Regions from separate parts of the Mesocryomonas fontinalis genome, predicted to be linked through region 2. Evidence: predicted binding sites of a transcription regulator. Region 2 holds the regulator's gene; the other holds the start of a gene.

Region 1 (10,732 bases), on a different contig from region 2:
AGCCGGCAGCGCCGGTGTTCTATCCCGACCGTTTCGACGACAACGGCAAATGGATGGACGGCTGGGAATCGCGCCGCAAGCGCGTGCCCGGCCACGACTTCTGCGTGGTGAAGCTCGGCCAGCGCGGCCGCATCCACGCCGTCGACATCGACACCGCGTTCTTCACCGGCAATTTCCCGCCCGAGGCGATGCTGGAGGCAGCCGACACGGTGGGCGAACCCGGCGAGGCCGACTGGACGGTGCTGGTCGACCGGCGCCCGCTCGCCGGTAACAGCCACAACGTGGTCGAGACGTCGCCCGACCGCGCCTTCACCTGGCTGCGCCTCCACATCTATCCCGATGGCGGCGTCGCGCGGCTGCGCGTCTACGGCACGATCGAGAAGGACTGGAGCACGGTCTCACCGGACGTGGTGCTGGATCTCGCCGCGCAGGAGAATGGCGGCACGGCGATCGCCTGGAACGACGCCCATTACGGCGCTCCCGCCAACATGCTGGCGCCCGGCCGCGCGCCGGTGATGAGCGACGGCTGGGAGACGGCGCGCCGCCGCCGGCCGGGCAATGACTGGTGCGTCATCAGGCTCGGCCATGCCGGCACGATCGAGCGGATCGTCTGCGACACGAAGCACTTCAAGGGCAATTTCCCCGACCGGTTCTCGCTGAAGGCGGTGCGGCTCGACGGCGATCCGTCGCCGGAGACGATCGAGGCTGTCAGCGCCGGCTGGGCGGTCCTCCTGCCGGAGACCAAGCTCGCCGCCGATGCCGTCGCCGAGTTCACGGCCCCCGCCGGCACCGGACCGGTGACGCATCTCCGGGTCGACATCTACCCCGATGGCGGCATCTCGCGGCTGCGCCTGTTCGGCCGGAAGACCTCCTAATGGCGGCCAGAATCCTCGGCGTCCTGCCGCTGACCATAGAGGCATTCGAGCCTTTCGGGCAGGTGATCGAGCCGGACAATGCCGAGGAGATCCGCCTGATCAACGGCGGCACCACGACCCGCTTCCACGACCTTGCCAAGGTCGACGTCGGCACAGAGGGCGGCAGGCCGCTGATCAACATCTTCCGCGGCAAGCCGTTCGCGCTGCCGGTGGAGATCGCCATGATGGAGCGCCACCCGCTCGGCAGCCAGGCCTTCGTGCCGCTGCACGACCGGCCGTTCCTGATCGTCGTGGCGCCCGACGAGGGAGGCCGCCCCGGCCGGCCGGTCGCCTTCGTCGCCGAGGGCGGCCAGGGCGTGAACTACGCCCGCAACACCTGGCACCACCCGCTGGTCTCGCTCGACGTGATCAGCGACTTCCTGGTCATCGACCGCGGCGGCGAGGGCGCCAACCTCGAGGAAGCGATCTACGACGCCCCGTTCCGGATCGAGGCGCTGTAGAGCGCGGCGTTCTGGCGCAAGACTCCGGTAGCCGGTCGCTCAGGGACGCAAACCCCAACGCTCGTCATCCTTGCGCACAGCGCGGGGACCCATACCGCCGCCGATTCCAACACGGCTTCATCGCAGGAAAAGGCAGCTCGCGTCGACCGGAGCAATTGCGCTCCACGCCTCGGCATGGGTCCCCGCCCTGCGGGCGAGGATGACGAATTTCAGCGAGTGGCAGCGCGTGCCGCCACGGTGCCCGGCGCTGCCTGCGGATCCGACAAGCGAGGTTGAAGGCGCGATCTCTCGAAGCTCGTCATCCTCGCGCGTAGCGCGGGGACCCATGCCGCTGCGGTGAAGCGCTAATTCGGTGCCGAAGCGGCAGCGCCGCAGTTGCGGCATGGGTCCCCGCCCTGCGGGCGAGGATGACGAAGCTCCTGGGGGCGCGACCCGCCAAAACTTCTGCGGTTTCGCACCCGCCCCTCATCCGAGGACCAGCAGTTCCTCGAAATGCGTCGTGTCGGCAAAGCGGCAGAAGGCCGGCGGGCGGAGCCCGAGCAGCGGGGCGTCGCGCTGCAGGAGGGCGAGTTCGGCGTCGAGCTTTTCCTGCCAGGCCGGAAGTTCGGCGTCCTCGAGCCAGTCGATCATGTAGGCGAAGGTCATGTGGAAGCGGTAGTCGTCGTGCTGCGGCTGGCGGTGGCCGAAGGGAACCGTCAGGGCGTCGCGCCAGGCGCGCAGCACTGCCTCGTCCCGGTCGCTGGCCCCGGCCAGCTGCAGGCCGTTCGGCGTCACGCCAACGACCGCGACGTCGAAGGTGCCGCAGCCCGCAAATCCAGAAAGACGGCGGCGGTAATGCTCGGTCAGCTCGGCGATGCCGGCGTCGACGGGCTGGTCCTTGGGCCAGTAGGCGGGCGTTCGCCGGGTTTCCGTCAGGCCTTCGAACAGCGTCATGTGGAGGCTTTCCACCGGGGTGAAGGCGAGCTTGCCCGGCGGCGCGAACGCCATCAGCCGCGCCCGCGCCGCGATTAACACTGCTGACGACGGCGAGCCCTCGACGAGATGGCAGACGACGGTGTTGCCATGCTCGGGCTGGAAGCGGCCGTCCTGGTCGTAGCGGGATCCGAGGTGGGGTGGCGGCTCGGCATGGTTCGCGGCGCGGAATCGTTCGAGGGCGGGATAGGCCATGCCAGTCTCCGGAAAGCTTCACCCAACCGGCGAAGGCGCCCCTGATAGACCGATCATCCGACAGTCATATGACATGGGAGAGCGGAGGAGCGGCGGTCCCGCCGCCTTCTTCGCCCCTCCGGGGAGAAGGTCGCGGCAGCGGGATGAGGGGCCGCGCCAACCTTGCAGATGCAGGCCTCCCCTCATCGGCCTGCCGGCCACTTCTCCCCGGAGGGGCGAAGAAGGCGGTGGCGGCGTTGCGGAATTCCTACATCGCCGCCGGTTCAGCCGAAGCGCGCCGCCGCGGCCCCGTGTTCGGCCCTCAGACGCGCGACGTCGACGCCGAGCGGCATGCCGTCGACGACCCGCCATTCGCCCCGGACCATCACCCGGTCAGCCCGCGTCGCGCCGCAGAGGACCAGCGCCGCCACAGGATCGTGCGCGCCGGAAAACCGCAGCTCGTCCAGCGTGAACAGCGCGAGGTCCGCCTGCCTGCCAACTTCGATGCGGCCGATGTCGCTGCGGCCGAGGCAAGCGGCCGAGCCCTCCGTGCCCCAGCGCAGCACGTCACGCGAGGTGACCGCTGCCGCCGACTGCGTGCGGAGGCGCGCGACCATCAGCGCATGGCGGGCGGATTCGATGAGGTTGGAGGCGTCGTTCGAGGCCGAGCCGTCGACGCCGAGCCCGACCGGGCTGCCTGCCGCCGTCAGCGCCTCCACCGGGCAGAAGCCGGAGGCGAGGACGGCGTTGGAGGTCGGGCAATGGCAGATGCCGACGCGGTGGCGGCCGAGCCGCGCGCATTCCTCGGTGGTGAAGTGGATGCCGTGCGCCAGCCAGGTGCGCGGGGAGAGCCAGCCGACCTCTTCCAGATAGTCGAGCGGGCGATAGCCGAACAGCTGCTGGCAGTAGTCGTTCTCGTCGCGGGTCTCGCCGAGATGGGTGTGCAGCCGGCAGTCCTCGCGCTCGGCGAGCTCGGCGCTCCTTAACATCAAGCTCTTGGTCACCGAGAACGGCGAGCACGGCGCCAGCGCGATCTGCAGCATCGAGCCCTCGCTGCGGTCGTGGTATTTCGCGATCAGCCGCTCGCTGTCGGCAAGGATCGTGTCCTCATCCTGCACCACGCCGTCCGGCGGCAGGCCACCGTCCTTTTCGGAAAGATTCATCGAGCCGCGGGTCAGCGTGACGCGGATGCCGAGCGCTGCCGCCTCTTCCGCCTCGATGTCGATGCCGTTCTCGAGGCCTTTGGGGAAGAGATAGTGGTGATCGGCCGCCGTGGTGCAGCCGGACATCAGGAGCTCGGTCAGGGCGAGCCGCACGGAAAGGCGGAACGCGTCCGGATCAAGCCGCGCCCAGATCGGGTAGAGGCTCTTCAGCCAGGGAAACAGCTCCTTGTCGACCGCCGCCGGGTGCGCGCGGGTCAAGGTCTGGTAGAAATGGTGGTGGGCGTTGACGAGGCCCGGCAGGACGACATGGCGCGAAGCGTCGAAGGTCTCGTCCACCGGCTGCGACGGGCCCGCCCCCGCTGGCACCAGCTCGGCGATGCGGCCGTCCTCGACGACGAGCCCACCCTCGGCGCCCTCGGCGAGGATGCCAAGCGGCTCCTTCAGGAACAGCCGCGCCATGGTCAGGCCGCCGCAGCGATGACGGGAAGGCCGCCTTGCGCCGCGAGGAAGGCGAGGATGTCGCCGAGCCCGTTGCCGCGTGAGAGGTCGGCGAAGATGGTCGGGAGGTCGCCCCGGCCCTTCGCGGCATCCCGCTCCATCCGGGCGAGGTCAGCGTGAACATAGGGCGCGAGGTCGGTCTTGTTGACGATCAAGAGATCAGACCGGGTGATCGCCGGGCCGCCCTTGCGCGGAATGTCGTCGCCCTGGCAGACCGAGATGACGTAGATCGAAAGGTCGACGAGATCAGGCGAGAAGGTGGCGGCGAGGTTGTCGCCACCGGATTCCACCAGCACCAGGTCGAGGTCGGCATGCCGGGCGCGCAGTTCCTTGATGGCGGCGATGTTGATCGAGGCGTCCTCGCGGATCGCCGTGTGCGGGCAGCCGCCGGTCTCGACGCCGATGATACGGTCGGCGGCGAGTGCCTGCAGCCGCACCAGCGCCTCGGCATCCTCGCGGGTATAGATGTCATTGGTGACGACGCCGATCGACCAGTGGTCGCGCGCTGCCTTACAGAGTTTTTCGACCAGCGTCGTCTTGCCGGAGCCGACGGGGCCGCCGATGCCGACACGCAAAGGGCCATTCTGCGAGACAAGCGGTGCATTCTGGGAGATCATGAGCGGAAGAGCCTTGTTTCCATGGTTTCGTGCCGCATTGCGGCGATGTCGGAGAGGATCGCCGCCGAGCCGAGATCGTCCAGCGTCGACCCGGCTGCCCTCTCTGCCGCGGCGAGGATCACCGGCTCCAGGCGCTTGGTCACCCGCACCATGTCGCCTTGGCCGAGCGGCACGAGCCGCGTCGCCGCGGTGACCAGCGTCGCGGCGAAGGCGTGCGCGAAGGCGGTGAGCGCCGGCAGCAGCGCCACGTCCTCATCGGCGGCAAGCCGGCCGACGGCGACCGGATAAGGTGCGTCCGGCAGATCCCCCGGCGCCGTCCGCCACGGCGCCGACGCGAGGCCAAAGGCGGCGCCAAGTGCCAGCGTCTCGGTCCGGCGCTCGCGGCTGCCACCGAGCGCCACGGCGAGCTCCGCGACCGCCTGCAGCCGGACCGGATCGCCCGCAGCCGCATGCGCTTCGGCGAAGAGGACGAGGTCGTTCCAGCCGGAGCCGTGCACCAGGAGCGTCCGCACCCAGCCGAACAGCGTCTCGGCATCCGCGACCTGCCGCGCCGAGATCGCGCTCTCCAGCCCATGCGAGAAGGCGAAGGCGCCGACCGGGAAAGCGGGCGACATCCAGGTCAACAGCCGCAGCAGTGCCGCACCGCCGTCTGCCGACGGAGGCTTGTTCTCACCACGAGACGCAGCGTCGGAAGATGCCCCGGCGCCATCAATCATGGGCATGATGATCGGTGCCGTGATCCGCCGTCGGCGCCTCGTGCTCGTGATGGTCGTTATGCGCACCACCATAGGCGCCACCCTCGGGATCGAACGGCCCGTCGATCTCGACGACGCTGGCGTTGAGCCCCTCCAGCATGTCCTTCAGCACCGGCTCGCGGCGGATGAACAGGTGGTCGGCACAGATCTGCGCGGCCTGGTGGCGGTTGCCGAGGTGCCAGGCGAGCGTCAGGAGATGCGTCGCGTTCGAGCCGCGGACGACGTAGAGCGGCTCGTCCTTCGCCCGCACCTTCAGGAACCGGCCGTCGTCGAGCGCGATGCCGTCGCCCTCGCGCAGGCGCACCGTCTCCGGCAGGTCGAGCAGGAAGGCGATGCCGCCGTCCGACACCATCGCCATCCGCCGCCGGTGCCGCTGCATCTCGTCGAGTGTGATGGTGTCGGCGAAGTCGAAGCTGTGGTCGCGGGATTTGACGTTGGTGGCGCGGATCATCGGCTTACCTTGCAACGGATGGGTTTCACGTCGGGCGTTCTCTCGTCGTAGATGTCGGCGATATTGCCGCGCGTCCACCAGATCGTCGAGCCCGACGCGTATTTGGCGCCCGACGCCGCGAGAACGCTGACGAACGCACGCGGCGTGCCCCGCACCGCCAGCACGGCCAGCTGCGTGTCGGGAAAGTTGTAGTAGGTCACCGCAAGCTTGGCGTCGCTGCCCGCGCAGGCGTAGGAAACCGACTGCTGGTCGAGCGTGCCGGGCAGGTCGAGCGTCACGGTCGCAGCCCGCGCCATGCCACCGGCTGCGATGGAAAATACTGCCAGGGCGACAAAGGCCTTGAGCGCGGTCATTCGGCCTCCGGTAGAAAATCGGGCGTCAGGATATCGTCGATAACGAAGGGGCACGTCGCGGGAAAAACGTCAGGCGAAAGACCGGTCTCGCCACTCGCCTGGGACACCGCGGCCGAATACTCCTCGGCAAGGATTTCGGCTGAAAAAGACGCAAGGCTCGGGCTGTCGTCCAGAACCCTCCGCAGCATGCGCTGCTGCTCCCTGATCGTTCCGCTCCAGCTGCGAGAACGGTGCATCGGCTGAAACCGCCACTTCAGCAGATGCGTGAGGATGAGCGTCAGCCGGCTGGCGATCTCGCGTCTCTCGCGCCGCCCCATGCTCTCGATCTCCTCGGCTGCATTCTCCCAGTCGATGTCGCCGCGGTTGTCGAAGCCTGCACGCGCCCGCAGCTTCGCCCCCTGGTCTAGCGTCCAGGCGTGGAAGTCGGTGTCGTAGAGGCTCGGTTCGGGCTTCTTCAGCGGCGCGGTCATTCGTCGCCCTCGGGATAGAAGTCGGGGTCGAGGATGTCGGCGATGGTGTAAGGGCATTCGGCCGGAAAGGTGCCCGGCGGAAGCCCGGTCTCGTCCGCCGCCTTGAGGCGGGCAAACTCGAACTCCTCCATCAGCACCTCCGATGGATACTGTCGGAGGCTGGGACTGCGCCGAAGCCGACGGGCCAGCCGGAAGCGCTGCTCGCGGATGGTCGATCGCCAGCTGCCGCTCCGCTGCCCCGGCTGGAAATGCCATTTCAGGAGGTGCAGGAGAAGGACCGCCAGCCGGTTCTCGATCTCGCTGCATTCTGAATTGCCCACGCTCTCGATCTCCTCGGCGACATTCTCCCAGTCGATGGCGGCGGAGGCATGCGCGCGAAGCCGCGCAGCCTGCTCCTGTGCCCAGGCATAGAGGTCGGTGTCGTAGAGGCTCGGCTCGGTTTTCTTCAGGGATGCGGTCATGCACCGCCCTCGGGATAGAAGTGCAAATCCAGGATGGCGGCGATGGCGAAGGGGCACTCTTGCGGAAAGGTGTTCTCCGGAAGCCGCGTTTCGCCGGCAGCTTTCAGGCGCGCAATTTCATATTCCTTGCCGAGAATTTTGGCGGGATAGGCTTTCAGGCTCGGGCTTGTCGCAAGTTCATCGAGAATCCGGCGGCGCTGCTCGACGATGGTGGCCTTCCAGTTGCTCGACCGGCGCGCGGGCTGGAAGCGCCATTTGAGCAGGTGTGTCAGAAGCACCACGAGCCGAGAAGCGATCTCGCGCTGGGCCGAGTTACCCAGGTCACCCAGCTCCTCGGCGAGATTTTCGAGATCGAGCCGATCGAGTTCCCCGGCCTTCAGGGCCGCAACCTGATCCTGGACCCAGGCGAAATAGTCCGCGGCATAGGCCGTCGTTTCGCGCGGGCGCGCGGGAACGTCTCGGGACTGGCCAAGCTGACGGGACACCGGTTCGGCTCCTTCGCGACGAGAGCCACGCCGCAACGCGGCTCGATCGGCCGATCCTAGAACATGAAGTAGCGCTGCGCCATCGGCAGCACCGTGGCGGGCTCGCAGGTCAGGAGCTCTCCGTCGGCGCGGACCTCGTAGGTCTCGGGGTCGACCTCGATGTGCGGCATCGCGTCGTTGAGGATCATCGAGGCTTTGGAAATGCCGCCCCGCGTGTTCTCGACGGCGAGGAAGGTCTTGTCGCAGCCGATGCGCGCGCGCAAGCCGTCGTCGAGCGCCGCCTGACTGACGAAGGTCGCGCCGATCGCCGCCGTCGCCTTGCCGAAGGCGCCGAACATCGGCCGGTAGTGCACCGGCTGCGGCGTCGGGATCGAGGCGTTGGGATCGCCCATCGGGGCGGCGACGATCATGCCGCCGAGCAGCACCATCGCCGGCTTGACCGCGAAGAAGGCGGGGTCCCAGATCACGATGTCGGCCCGCTTGCCGACCTCGATCGAGCCGATCTCGCGGCTCATGCCCTGCGCGATCGCCGGGTTGATGGTGTACTTCGCGACGTAGCGCCGGGCCCTGAGATTGTCGTTGTCGCCGGTCTCGCCGACCAGACGGCCGCGCTGGCGCTTCATCTTGTCGGCGGTCTGCCAGGTGCGGATCAGCACCTCGCCGACGCGGCCCATCGCCTGGCTGTCGGACGAGATGATAGAGAACGCGCCGATGTCGTGCAGGATGTCCTCGGCGGCGATGGTCTCGCGCCGGATCCGGCTTTCGGCAAAGGCGATGTCCTCGGGGATCGACGCGTCGAGGTGGTGGCAGACCATCAGCATGTCGAGATGTTCCTCGAGCGTGTTGACGGTGTAGGGCCGCGTCGGATTCGTCGAGGACGGAATGACGTTCGGCAAGCCGCAGACCTTGATGATGTCCGGCGCATGGCCGCCGCCGGCGCCCTCGGTGTGGAAGGCGTGGATGGTGCGGCCCTTGAGGGCGGCGACGGTGTCCTCGACGAAGCCGGATTCGTTCAGCGTGTCGGTGTGGATCATCACCTGGACGTCGTAGGCGTCGGCGACGGAGAGGCAGCAGTCGATCGCCGCCGGCGTCGTGCCCCAGTCCTCGTGCAGTTTCAGCGCGCAGGCACCGCCGAGCACCATTTCCTCGAGCGCCGCCGGCTTCGACGCATTGCCCTTGCCGGAGAAGCCGATGTTCATCGGCAGGCCGTCGACCGCCTGCAGCATCCGTGCGAGGTGCCAGGGACCGGGCGTGCAGGTGGTGGCGAGCGTGCCGTGTGCCGGTCCGGTGCCGCCGCCGAGCATAGTGGTGATGCCGGAATAGAGTGCCGCATCGATCTGCTGCGGGCAGATGAAGTGGATGTGCGCGTCGAAGCCGCCGGCGGTGACGATCTTGCCCTCGCCGGCGATCGCCTCGGTGCCCGGGCCGATGACGATGTTGACGCCCGGCTGGGTGTCGGGATTGCCGGCCTTGCCGATGGCGTGGATGCGCCCGTCGCGCAGGCCAATGTCGGCCTTGTAGATGCCGGTATGGTCGAGGATCAGCGCATTGGTGATCACCGTGTCGACGGCGCCCTCGGCCCGGCTCCTCTGCGACTGGCCCATGCCGTCGCGGATCACCTTGCCGCCGCCGAACTTCACCTCCTCGCCATAGGTGGTGAGGTCCTTCTCCACCTCGATGAACAGCTCGGTGTCGGCAAGCCGCACCTTGTCGCCGGTCGTCGGGCCGAACATCGCGGCATAGGAAGAGCGGGCAATTCGGAACGACATCGGAAACCTCATGGACGGCGCGGGACCGGCGCTGACGGGATTCGAGCGGGTCGAACCGTGTTGCAGCGCCGAAGCGCATTCGGACCGCAAACCATCCGGTTTGTCAAAGGCCGCTCCCCGCCCCACCTAGGGGAGATGAACAGAATATTCGCACCGACGCTGGCTGCCCTTCTTGCAGGCCTCACCTTCTCTGCCGGCGCAGCGCAGGCACAGTCCTTCGGCAGCGGCCCCCCGGGCACTCCCACCGGCAGTTCGATGTCGGGCGCCCGCATCGTCGGCCAGCCGAAGGTCGGAAGCGGCAACAGGGTTCCGAACGCGCGGGTCTTCGGCGACACGGCCGAGGAGCGCGCCTACGGCAAGGACTTCGACGACAGCTACATCAAGCCGAAAGTGCGCAAGGGCATCAGGTCCGGCAAGAGCAATGCGGAGCGCGCGGCCGAGGGACGGTCAAGCCTCGACCCCGCTGCCGCCGGCGCCTATGCACTGGACGGTCCGACGGCCATCGGCCGCAGCGCCGTCACCCGCAACAGCACCTTCAGCCGCAGCGGCCGGGCGCGGATCGTCAAGCCCGCACCGTAGACGGAACGACGTTCGCTCCGTTGGCTCGCGACGGATATCGGAACGCCTGAGAAGACAAAGCATTAACGAAACAGGACGTTCGTCGCCGCTCCTGCATACGGCACGGGTGGCGTTTCGAACCAACCGACAGGATCAATGCCATGTCTCGCACATTCCTTCTCGCCCTCTCCGCCTCCGTCCTGCTCGCCGGCGCACCGGCGTTTGCGCAGTCTTCCGGCGGCAGCTCGGGTGGTGGCAGCTCGGGCGGCGGCACCTCCGGCGGCGGCGCGAGCGGCTCGGGCAGCAGCAGCAGTTCAGGTGGCGTCAGCGGCAGTTCGGCGGCCAGTGGCAGCGGCAGTGGCGTCAGCGGCAGCGTCGGCAGCGGGGCAAGCTCCGGCACGACCGGCTCCGGCGCCAGCGGCCTCGGCTCTTCCGGCACGGTCGGATCGGGCGCGATGGGCACGGCAGGGCCGGGCACGACAAGCGGCACGGTCGGCAGCGGCAATGTCGGGCCGTCCGGCGGCATCTCCACCAGCGCGCCGGCCGATACGATGGGCAGCGAGGGGACGGCGACGCAGGGCTCGAGTTCGGTCAACAGCACCAATGCCGAAACCATCGCCCGCACCGGCAA
Region 2 (10,732 bases):
ATGCTCGCCAGACGCCGCCTTGCTGACTTCGGCGCGGGGAACCAGGATCTGGAGGACGTCGTCCAGGAGGCGCTCCTCGCCATCCACCTGAAGCGCGGAACCTGGGACCCGAAGCGCCCGATCGGGCCGTGGATCTCGGTGATCGCCCGTAACAAGCTCGTCGATGCTCTCCGGCGGCGCGGACATCGGATAACCATCCCGATCGAGGACATCACCGACATCGTACCGGACGAGCGGCAGGCAGCCCCGACCGACGAGCACGACGTCGCGCGAATGCTCGGCAACCTGAAACCCGCCCAGCGCCACATCGTGCAGGCGATATCGCTCGATGGAACCAGCGTGCGCGACACGGCCGCATGCCTGTCGATGACTGAAGGCGCGGTGCGCGTTGCGCTGCATAGGGCGCTCAAGAGCTTGGCGGCGGCCTACCGCGGGAGCATGACATGAGCATCGACGGGGAAAAGGACCTTCGGCCGAGCATGAGAACGGATCGGCTCATCGAACTTCTTGCAAGCGACGTGGCGGTGCATAGCCGTTTCGGTGCGACCGTCCTCAAGGCGGCAAGCCTCAGCTTCGTGCTGGCGGCAGTCGTCTTTCTCTCCATGCTGCGCGTTCGTCCGGATCTCGACGCCGCCGTCGGCACGGCGCGCTTCCTTTTCAAGTTCGCCGTGACCGTGCCGCTCGCCGTGGTCGCCGTCGGGTTCCTCGACCGGGTCGGACGGCCCGCGGCTCCCGCTGGCCCATGGCCGTGGCTGTTGGCCGGCGTGGCGGCGATCGTTGCCGCGGGTGTCGGATGGGAGCTTGCCGTCTCGCCCCCGACCGAATGGGCGGCCCGCCTCGTCGGAACGAAGGCTCGCTACTGCCTCCTGTTTATTCCGCTGATCGCGGCAGGTCCTCTGGTCTGCCTGATCGCAGCCCTTCGGCAGGGAATGCCGGAGCGGCCGGGCCTTTCGGGTGCGGTGGCCGGTCTCGCCTCCGGCGCCATCGCGGCGGTGCTCTATGCAACCCATTGCCCCGACGACAGCCCCCTGTTCGTTGCTACCTGGTACACGCTTGCCCTGTGTGTCGTGGCCGCCTGCGGCTTCGCCTTGGGTCGACGGTTCCTGCGATAGCAAGTGCTCGCGTCCGCAACATCGAGGCGTTGCGGTTCGAGGTCGAACGTCCGCCTGTCCAATCTCGCAGCCGTAAGCCGGCGATCCGTAATTCACCTTGGCTCGCTTCTTGAACTCCGAGCTCGCCGTAGAGCGAACTGATCTTGATGTCTTGAGCGGACGCAGATCCATCGAGGCTGTCTTGAAGCGAAAGGACAGCACGCAGCCTGGTCTTCAGCTCGGCACCGAACGGGCCGGCCAGCTGCGACGTTGGCTTTCACAGGCGGGCTCTCCTTTAAGCTGTGAGCACCCCCAGCACACAGCATGCACGGGAGCTCGCCGGGAGCGTCTTCTCGTGGTAGCCCACTTCCCACTTCCACGTTCGCCGGCTGCCTTTTGCAACAGTCGCGCCGCTTGTGATTACCAGGAGCCGGAGATGGGTTGGCGAGCAATTGCGATGCGGGGGGCGTTCGCGCTGGCCGCCATCCTGTATGCCGAAGCAGCGTTGGCCGAGCCATCTTCGGGCCGTTACGGTCCGCTGCTTCTCGCCGTTCGTGCGGGCGAAGTGTATGGCGTTTTCTCGGAGGGCCGCGTCGGCAACGGGGATGAAGCCGCCCCGCAGTTCAGTTGCCTGTTCCTTCTCAAGGGCAAACTGAACAACGAACGGGCGGAGGTCGAGACTTGGTTCCCGAACGAAGCCGAACGCATCTCCGGCGTCCTCGACCTCGGTGCCGTCCCGAGCCTCAAGCTGACCGAAAACCATGGCGGCTGCCTGATGACCTCGGGCGACATGACGGCCGAGCCTTATCCGCTCGGTGCCGAAGACAGGCGCCCCGAATGGATCGGTGCAGGCCTTGTCACCGCGCAGAAGGCGGTCCTGCGGCCGGGGCCGCAGGACGACCCGAAACGGACGCGACCCTATCTCGTCGAGCTCGATGCCTTCGCCGTCCTCGAGCAGCGTGACGGCTGGGTCCGCGTCGCCTTCGTGGGCACCGACGGTCCGCCGACAACCGGGTGGCTGCGCAGTGACGAGGTTGCGGCGAGCATCGCGGCTGCACCATGAGCACCGCCAGCGATCGACGGCGGCAGCGGCGATGGTGGATACCGCGGATGTTGCCGGTGGCGGCATTGGTCTTCCTTGCCCTCCTGCCCGAGGGCCGGCTGCGCTGCGACAGCCCTTACCTGACGGAGCGCAGTCCCGACGGACGCTGGAGCCTCACCGTCTGCGGCCGTCCGATGTTCTTCGCCATGCCGGGCGGCGGAAGCGATGCGCCCGGCTGGATCGTTCTGAGGGACATGGAGGGTGGGATCCGCGGCGTTTCCAGCCTAACCATGCTACAGCTCTATGGCGGCGCCGCACCTGGCTTCGAGGTTGAATGGCGTCCCTCCCACGTGGTCAAGCCGATGGTCCTGGACCTCCCCCTCGACGCGGCGACAGGTCGCCTCGAACGCTGGTGGACAGATCGCATCTGGCGCCTTCGGGCGCTGTTACGTTTCACCCCGAGCGACGAGGCCCTGCAGTGACCGGAACCTGCCTTTCCAAGACATCCCTTGTGGTGCTCGTCGGTCTCCTGTCCTCCCAGTCAGCTTGGGGACAGAGCGCGACCCCGGTTCTCGTCGGCGGGGAGAGCGACCTCGATGCCTGCGCCAGCCTCGGTCAAGTCGTTGGCCTCGATCCGGCCGGCGACAACTTCCTGGCCGTGCGCTCCGGGCCGGGTTCAGAGAACGCCGAGCTGGACCGTCTGGGACCAAAGCGCCTCGTGACGGTCTGCGACGAACGCGGCGACTGGCTCGGTGTCGTCTATGCCCCGGAGGGATCCAATGAGAATTACGGATCCAATGAGAATTGCGGCATGGGCTCACCGCAGGTCGAGCGCAGACCCTATCGCGGCCCCTGCCGCTCGGGCTGGGTGCACCGACGCCATCTCGAGATCGTCGCCGGCTGAAATTGCCTGAGGGAGACTTGGAACCGTGCGCTTCTTGAAGAGTCTGTGGCGCCGCGTCGAGGCCGAGCTTCCCGCCGCCGAGGGACCTCGGCCGACGACATTGGACAGCCTGGCCGATGGCGGAAACCCAATCCATCGGTTGATCGACGAGATGCGGCTGCCGCGGCACGAACTGCGCCGGGACGTCGAACGGCGGCTGGGCACGCGCCCGGACCCATTTTACCGATCGGACGTGATCGTGTTGGACGAGGCGATCGCCTTGCCGGGCGCCATGGCGCCATGGATAGCCCGTTCGGACCCGGGCATCCCGCCTCAGTTTCCGATCGCCCGCTTCTCGACCCTCATCTGGTTCGAGGACGATGCGCATGCCAACCTTCGCCGCACGGCCGCCCATCTGGAGAGGCAGCTCGGATCTGCGCGGATCGGAAAGCAGTGGAACACGCTCGTCGCGACGTGGCAGTTTGGCGTCGCGGAAGTCGGACTGATCGCCTGGCCCCTCGAATGGCAGTCGCGCGGTCTCCAGAACGACGCCGAGGATCGCGAACCGCGCTTGCGGTTCGCCTGCCACATCAACGTCACCACGGGCTTCCGCCTGCCGTTAAGCGAACGCGAACGGGACTGGGTCGCGGGCCTCCAGCCGATACGATTCAATGGATCCGTCGGCACCGCCCGCATGGCGAGGGCCGGCACCTCGGCGCCCTACGACACGGAACTCGAATACGCGCGTGATCCGGAGGCGTTTGCCTCTACGTGGCAGGGTTCACTCGGCCTGTCGCTTGGCGACGCAGCGCTGATCGTCGTCTCCAACCAGCTCTTCGTAGTGCCCCGCGCAAGCGTCCTTGGCCTCGAGGTCCTGCGGCTGACCCCTGCCAAGGGTGGAGGCGGATCGTCGCTTCTCGCCCGTTGCCGTACGCAGGCGGCGGGCCGGGACACGCAGAGCATATTCCTCGCGCAGGCATCCGATCCGGACGGAATGACCGGGCTCGGCCACGAGTTGGCGCGCCGCCTTGGATGTCCCGTAGAGATCGGGGCATACTTTCCGGATGCGTGATGACGACCTGCGGGGAGGGGGGATTAATGACGACAACCACGCGGTGGATGCTGTGGGCGGCGTTCGTGACCGCCTGCATTCTGATCTACTTGTGCCTGTAGCAGTCCCCGTAACCCAATCGCTGGCTGAGCCTCCTCGAACAGCAGGAATGTCGGCTTTTGGCGGACTTTTCCCAAAAGCCGACCGATGGCTTTCCACCCCAAGCTGCCTTCGCACCCCAGCCCTGACAGAGCTCGATGGGCGACCGTCATATACCTTCGCGGCGCCGCGCCTTGACGGGTTTAGCCCTCGCTTGCCTGACGCTCGGCCAGCGCCATCTTGCCGTCGTCGTCGGTGCTGCGCTGCAGGGTCGGAACAACGGCGGCGAAGTGTTCGTCGAACGAGTAGCCGGCGCCGCGGACGGTGCGGACGGGGTCGCGCTGGCGGCCGCGGTTGATGGCCTTGCGCAGGCGGCCGATGTGGACGTCGACGGTGCGTTCGTCGACGTAGATGTCGCGGCCCCAGACGCCGTCGAGCAGCTGCTCGCGCGAAAACACCCGGCCGGGCGAGATCATGAAGAACTGCAGCAGCTTGAACTCGGTCGGGCCGAGCTTCAGCTCGCGGCCGTTGCGGTAGGCGCGGTGGTTGGCGCGGTCGAGCTTGATGTCGCCGGCGGTGAGGTGGTCGGAGAGCTTCTGCGGGTTGGACCGCCAGAGCAGGCTGCGCACCCTTGCCATCAGCTCGGCCATCGAGAACGGCTTGACGAGATAGTCGTCGGCGCCCGTCGTCAGCCCTTGGATCCGCTGCTTCTCCTCGCCGCGGGCGGTGAGCATCAGGATCGGCAGGCGCTCGGTCGCCGGCCGGCCGCGCACCCGGCGGCAGATCTCGACGCCGGAAATGCCGGGCAGCATCCAGTCGAGGATGATGAGGTCGGGCGTCTGCTCCTTCAGCCGGAGATCGGCCTCGTCGCCATTGTCGATGACTTCGACGGTGTAGCCCTCTGCTTCGAGATTGTAGCGGAGGAGGACGCCGAGGGCTTCCTCGTCCTCGACGACGACGATGCGCGCGTTCATCGGCTTGTCCCTAGATGTTTCCGGCCGGCGGCGTGGCATCCTTGACGCCATCCTTGACGCCATTGCCGACCCCGATGGTCATCGATGGAGTGGTGTCACCCTTCGGCCGCTCGGATTCCATCTGCGCACCGGTCTTAATGTAGTAGATGGTCTCGGCAATGTTGGTCGCGTGGTCGCCGATGCGCTCGATGTTCTTGGCGCTGAAGAGAAGATGCGTGCAGGCGGTGATGTTGCGCGGATCCTCCATCATGTAGGTCAGCAGCTCGCGGAAGATCGACGTGTACATCGCGTCGATTTCCTCGTCGGCCTCGCGGATCGCCTGGGCGCGGACGTGGTCGCGGCTGGCATAGGCGTCGAGCACTTCCTTCAGCTGCTCGATCGCCAGCTCCGACAGATGCTCGATGCCACGCACCAGCTTGATCGGCTGCTGGTGCTCGTGCACGGCGATGACGCGCTTGGCGATGTTCTTGCCGAGGTCGCCGATGCGCTCGAGATCGCTGGAGATGCGGATAGCGCCGACGATCTCGCGCAGGTCCTGCGCCATCGGCTGGCGCTTGGCGATGGTCATGATGGCGCGCTCGTCGAGCTCGCGCTGGGCGGCGTCGAGCAGCAGGTCATCCGCGACGACCGACTGGGCAAGGCCCCAGTCGCTGTTGATCAGCGCGGCGACCGACCGCTCGACCATGCGCTCGGCCTGGCCACCCATCTCGGAAATCCGCCGGACGATGAACTTCAGTTCCTCGTCGTAGGACGTGACGATGTGCTCGTCCATGGTTCGTCTCCCTGTTCTCAAGTGGCGCAGCGGCCGTCGCGGCACCCGAAGGTCGCGACGAAACCCCGCGGTTTCATTGGGACGTCGCGCTGCCGGGCGGGCGCGCGCCGGTTCAGCCGAAGCGGCCGGTGATGTAGTCTTGGGTGCGCTTGTCGTCGGGGTTCTGGAACATCTTCTCGGTCGGGCCGACCTCGGCGATGTTGCCGAGGTGGAACATCGCGGTCATCTGCGAGACGCGCGCGGCCTGCTGCATCGAGTGCGTGACGATGACGATCGTGTAGTTCTGCTTTAGCTCGTCGATCAGCTCCTCCACCTTGGCGGTGGCGATCGGATCGAGAGCCGAGCAAGGCTCGTCCATCAGGATGACCTCGGGCGACACGGCGATCGCCCGGGCGATGCAGAGGCGCTGCTGCTGGCCGCCGGAAAGCCCGGTGCCGGCCTCGTCGAGCCGGTCCTTGACCTCTTCGTAGAGGCCGGCGCGGCGCAGGCTGGTGACGACGATCTCTTCCAGGTCGGTCTTCGACTTGGCGAGGCCGTGGATGCGCGGGCCGTAGGAGACGTTCTCGAAGATCGACTTCGGGAACGGGTTCGGCTTCTGGAACACCATGCCGACGCGGGCCCGGAGTTCCACCACGTCGATGGCGGGGTTGTAGACGTCCTCGCCGTCGAGGGTGATGAGGCCGCCGACCTTGCAGTGGTCGATCGTGTCGTTCATCCGGTTGAGGCAGCGCAGGAAGGTCGACTTGCCGCAGCCCGACGGGCCGATCAGCGCGGTGACCTGGCGGTCCTGGACGTCGAGGCTGACGCCATGCAGCGCCTGCTTGGCACCGTAATGGACGGTGACGTTCTCGCCCTTCATCTTGATCGGACGGTTTGAATGCACGGCGGGACCTTTATTGAGTGTCGCTTGAATATTTTCCATCATTTCTGTCCACCGTTCTACCAGCGACGCTCGAAGCGCCGCCGAAGGATGACGGCTGCAAGGTTCATCGCAGCCAGGAAGAGAAGCAGGATCATGATGGCGCCGGACGTGCGTTCCACGAAAGCACGTTCCGCCTCGTTCGCCCACATGTAGATTTGCACGGGCAAGGCGGTCGAGGCGGCCATCGGCGAGGACGGCACGTCCGCGACGAAGGCGACCATGCCGATGAGCAGCAGCGGCGCGGTCTCGCCGAGCGCGTGCGCCAGGCCGATGATCGTGCCGGTGAGGATGCCGGGAGCGGCCAGCGGCAGCACGTGCTGGAACACCATCTGCATCTTGGACGCGCCGAGGCCGAGGGCGGCGGCACGGATCGACGGCGGCACCGCCTTGAGGGCGGCACGGGTGGCGATGATGATCGTCGGCAGCGTCATCAGGCTGAGCACCAGGCCGCCGACCAGCGCGGCGGAGCGGGGCATGCCGAAGTAGTTGATGAACACCGCAAGGCCGAGCAGGCCGTAGACGATCGAGGGGACCGCCGCGAGGTTGTTGATGTTGACCTCGATGAGGTCGGTCAGCTTGTTCTTCGGCGCGAACTCCTCGAGGTAGATCGAGGCGGCGACGCCGATCGGCAGCGCCAAGGCGAGGACGATCAGCATCATGTAGGCCGAGCCGATCAGCGCGACGCCGACGCCCGAGGTCTCCGCGCGGCTCGAGCCGCCGAAGGTGAACAGGCCCCAGTTGAAGCGCTGCTCCAGCTGGCCGGCTTCCTGCAGCTGATTGATCCAGCCGAGCTGGCGGTCGTTGATCGGCCGGCGGCTTTCCTCGACGGTGTTGTCGAACTGGCCCTTGACCGAGCTGTCGACCTTCGAGTCCGCGAACACCCAGAGATCGCGGGTCTGGCCGATGATCGTCAGGTCGTTCATCACCTCGTTGCGCAGCTGGACGCGCACGCCCTGCGAGACGAGGGCGGAAGCCTGCTTCACGGCGGCCTTGTCGTTCGGGTCGATCTTCAGCGCCGCGACGATGGCGTTCTGCGCCAGCCGCGGATAGTTGGCCATCATCAGCGCCTTCTCGTCCTTGCCGCCCGTGTTCTTCGGGTCGACGATAGACTGCTCGAAGGTGATGGGCAGCCGGATCTCGGTCTGGAAGAAGGCGGTATAGCCCTTCGACACGACGCTCCAGAGCAGCAGCACCAGGAAGGCGAGACCGATCAGGATGGCGATGATGCCGTAGATCTTGAAGCGGCGCTCGGCGGCGTAGCGCTTCTTGATCCCGATGTCGCGACGGGGGGCGGCATGGCTCGGCGCGCGGGCGCCGTCGACGGTCGCGTCGGTCATTCGTACTGCTCCCGGTACTTGCGGACGATGTAGAGGGCAAAGATGTTGAGGCAGAGCGTCACCGCGAAGAGGGTGAGGCCGAGCGCGAAGGCCACCAGCGTCTGCGGCGAGTTGAAGACGAGATCGCCGGTCAGCTGGTTGACGATCTTGACGGTGACCGTGGTCATCGCCTCGAACGGGTTGATGGTGAGGTTGGCGGCGACGCCCGCGGCCAGCACCACGATCATCGTCTCACCGATGGCGCGGGAGGCGGTGAGCAGCAGCGCGCTGACGATGCCGGGCAGCGCGGCCGGCAGGATGACGCGCTTTACCGTCTCCGAGCGCGTCGCGCCAAGACCGAGCGAGCCGTCCCGCAAGGATCCGGGGACGGCGGTGATGATGTCGTCCGACAGCGAGGACACGAAGGGGATCAGCATGATGCCCATCACCAGGCCCGCGGTGAGGATGCTCTGTGCCTGGATGAAGCTGGTGTAGTCGCCGGTGACGAGACCGTGCAACTGGCTCGACATGTCGCGCAGGAAAGGTCCGACGGTGACGAGGGCGAAGAAGCCGTAGACGATGGTCGGGATGCCGGCGAGCACTTCGAGCAGCGGCTTGACCACCGAGCGGACGCCGGAGCTGGCATATTCGGCCATGTAGATCGCGGCGAACAGGCCGATCGGCACCGCGAAGAGCATGGCGACGAAGGCGATGTAGAGCGTGCCGGCAAACAGCGGGATCAGGCCGAACTGGCCTTCCTGGCCGCTGCCGCCAGCAAAGCGCGGATCCCATGTGGTGCCGAAGAAGAAGCTCTGCGGGCTGACGCGGGAGAAGAAGTCGGCGGCCTCGGAGAACATCGAGACGATGATGCCGACCGTGGTCAGGATGGCGATCGACGAGCAGAGGATGAGGATCGAGCGGACGACGGTCTCGACCTGGTTGCGGGCGCGCAGGCGGACCGCGATCTTGGACAGACCGTAGGCGGCACCGGCCAGCGCCAGCGCCAGGACGAGGATAGTCGTCGCCAGCCGGGAGTAGTCCTCCAGCTTGTTCTTCTCGACCGCGAGGGCGACCATGTAGTCCTCGGTCGAGGACGCGACGGCGATGCCGCGGCGCTGCAGCAGCGGGCGCAGCTCGGACACCGGCAGGCTCGAGGCGGCGGCCTGCTCGTCGGACGGCAGCAGGCGCAGTCCGTTGCCGATGGCGCCGATCATCTCGTAGGCGAGGTTCACGTTGGCGGGCGCGCTGCCGTCGGCGGTGGCGGTCGGCATGTGCGCGGAAAGATTACGGTTGATCGCGACGGGGGCGGCGATCAGGCAGATCAACAGCGCGATCAGCGCCGGCACGACCGCCCAGCAGAACACGAACGAGCCATGGTCGGCCGCGAGTGCATCTTCTGGCCGGGCTCGATCTGGAGCCCGCGGCTCTTCTTCTGCGCCAGAAAAGCGCCGATCGCCCCGATCAGGAAGACGATTACGACAATCGCAAAAATTGACACCGAATATCCCTATCTTCGCAAGGTTCAGGCGGGGCGATCGCCCTGAAGCGGCGGCAGTAGAAGGTGCGGGCACCCGGCAAGGCCGGGTACCCGCGGTCACTGATTACATGGTCTTCCCGGCATCGAAGTCGGTGCGGTACGACTCGCGTTCGGCATCCGGCGCCGGCACGAGGCCGTACTGCGCCAGCGGGCCTTCGCCGCCGATCATCTGCTCGGAGAGGAAGAAGTCGGCATATTCCTTCAGGCCGGGGACGACGCCGATGTGCGCCTTCTTGACGTAGAAGAAGAGCGGGCGCGACACGGGGTACTTGCCGGTCGAGATGGTCTCGACGGAAGGCACGATGTCGTTGACGGTCGCGACCTTCAGCTTGTCCTGGTTCTGTTCGTAGAAGGCGAGGCCGAAGACGCCGACGCCCTGCTTGTTGGCGGCGATGCGGGCGAGGGTCTCGCTGTAGTCACCGTCGATGTCGATGGCGGCGCTGTCCTTGCGGATCGCGTGGCACTGTTCGCCAACGGCCTTCTCGTCCATGCCGGCAGCCTTGTAGGCCTCGGCGGCACCGGTCGACTTGCAGCCGGCGGCGAGCAGCTTCTCTTCGAAGACTTCGCGCGTGCCGTGCTTCTCGCCGGGGATGTAGGCTTCGATCTTCCAGGCAGGGAGCGAGGCGTCGACGTCGGCCCAGGTCTTGGCGGGGTTCTCGACGACCTTGCCGTCGACGACGGTCTTGGCGGCCAGCGCCTTGAAGACCATGTCCGGGGTCAGCTTGAAGTCCGGGCCGGCCGCATCGGTCGCGAAGACGATTCCGTCATAGCCGAACTTGACCTCCTGGATGTCGGTCACGCCGTTCTTGACGCAGGTCTCCTTCTCGGAGTCCTTGATCGGACGCGAGGAGTTGGCGATGTCGATGGTGTCCGGGCCGACGCCCGAGCAGAACTGCTTCAGGCCAGCGCCCGAACCGCCGGACTCGACGACAGGGGTGCCGAAGTCGGGGAAGGTCTCGCCGAAGTTCTCGGCCACGATCTGGGCGTAGGGGAGAACGGTCGAGGAGCCGGCGATCTGGATCGGATCGGCGTTCTGGGCCATCGC

What was found. Region 2 encodes PhoB, which activates phosphate uptake and scavenging genes when phosphate is short. Its sites were predicted from a motif close to TGTCATNNANCTGTCAT; they were not measured.
Region 1: ACZL02_RS11880 (DUF1868 domain-containing protein) is a predicted target of PhoB. The motif match lies at 2,600-2,616, and genes of this name have one in related genera.

What each region holds. Positions count from the first base shown of each region.
Region 1 is NZ_JBUZWG020000004.1:217,441-228,172, forward strand. It holds gene alc (allantoicase) at 1-875, shown strand, start outside; gene ACZL02_RS11875 (ureidoglycolate lyase) at 875-1,375, shown strand; gene ACZL02_RS11880 (DUF1868 domain-containing protein) at 1,841-2,542, opposite strand; gene ACZL02_RS11885 (8-oxoguanine deaminase) at 2,806-4,143, opposite strand; gene ureG (urease accessory protein UreG) at 4,146-4,799, opposite strand; gene ACZL02_RS11895 (urease accessory protein UreF) at 4,796-5,515, opposite strand; gene ACZL02_RS11900 (urease accessory protein UreE) at 5,508-6,005, opposite strand; gene ACZL02_RS11905 (MliC family protein) at 6,002-6,358, opposite strand; gene ACZL02_RS11910 (DUF29 domain-containing protein) at 6,355-6,828, opposite strand; gene ACZL02_RS11915 (DUF29 domain-containing protein) at 6,825-7,289, opposite strand; gene ACZL02_RS11920 (DUF29 domain-containing protein) at 7,286-7,774, opposite strand; gene ureC (urease subunit alpha) at 7,831-9,543, opposite strand; gene ACZL02_RS11930 (hypothetical protein) at 9,679-10,122, shown strand; gene ACZL02_RS11935 (hypothetical protein) at 10,263-10,732, shown strand, end outside.
Region 2 is NZ_JBUZWG020000003.1:242,107-252,838, reverse strand. It holds gene ACZL02_RS09310 (sigma-70 family RNA polymerase sigma factor) at 1-447, shown strand, start outside; gene ACZL02_RS09305 (NrsF family protein) at 480-1,112, shown strand; gene ACZL02_RS09300 (hypothetical protein) at 1,447-2,154, shown strand; gene ACZL02_RS09295 (hypothetical protein) at 2,151-2,615, shown strand; gene ACZL02_RS09290 (integron) at 2,612-3,037, shown strand; gene ACZL02_RS09285 (hypothetical protein) at 3,138-4,088, shown strand; gene phoB (phosphate regulon transcriptional regulator PhoB) at 4,370-5,140, opposite strand; gene phoU (phosphate signaling complex protein PhoU) at 5,151-5,912, opposite strand; gene pstB (phosphate ABC transporter ATP-binding protein PstB) at 6,025-6,834, opposite strand; gene pstA (phosphate ABC transporter permease PstA) at 6,852-8,171, opposite strand; partial or broken gene pstC (phosphate ABC transporter permease subunit PstC) at 8,168-9,648, opposite strand; gene ACZL02_RS09255 (substrate-binding domain-containing protein) at 9,752-10,729, opposite strand.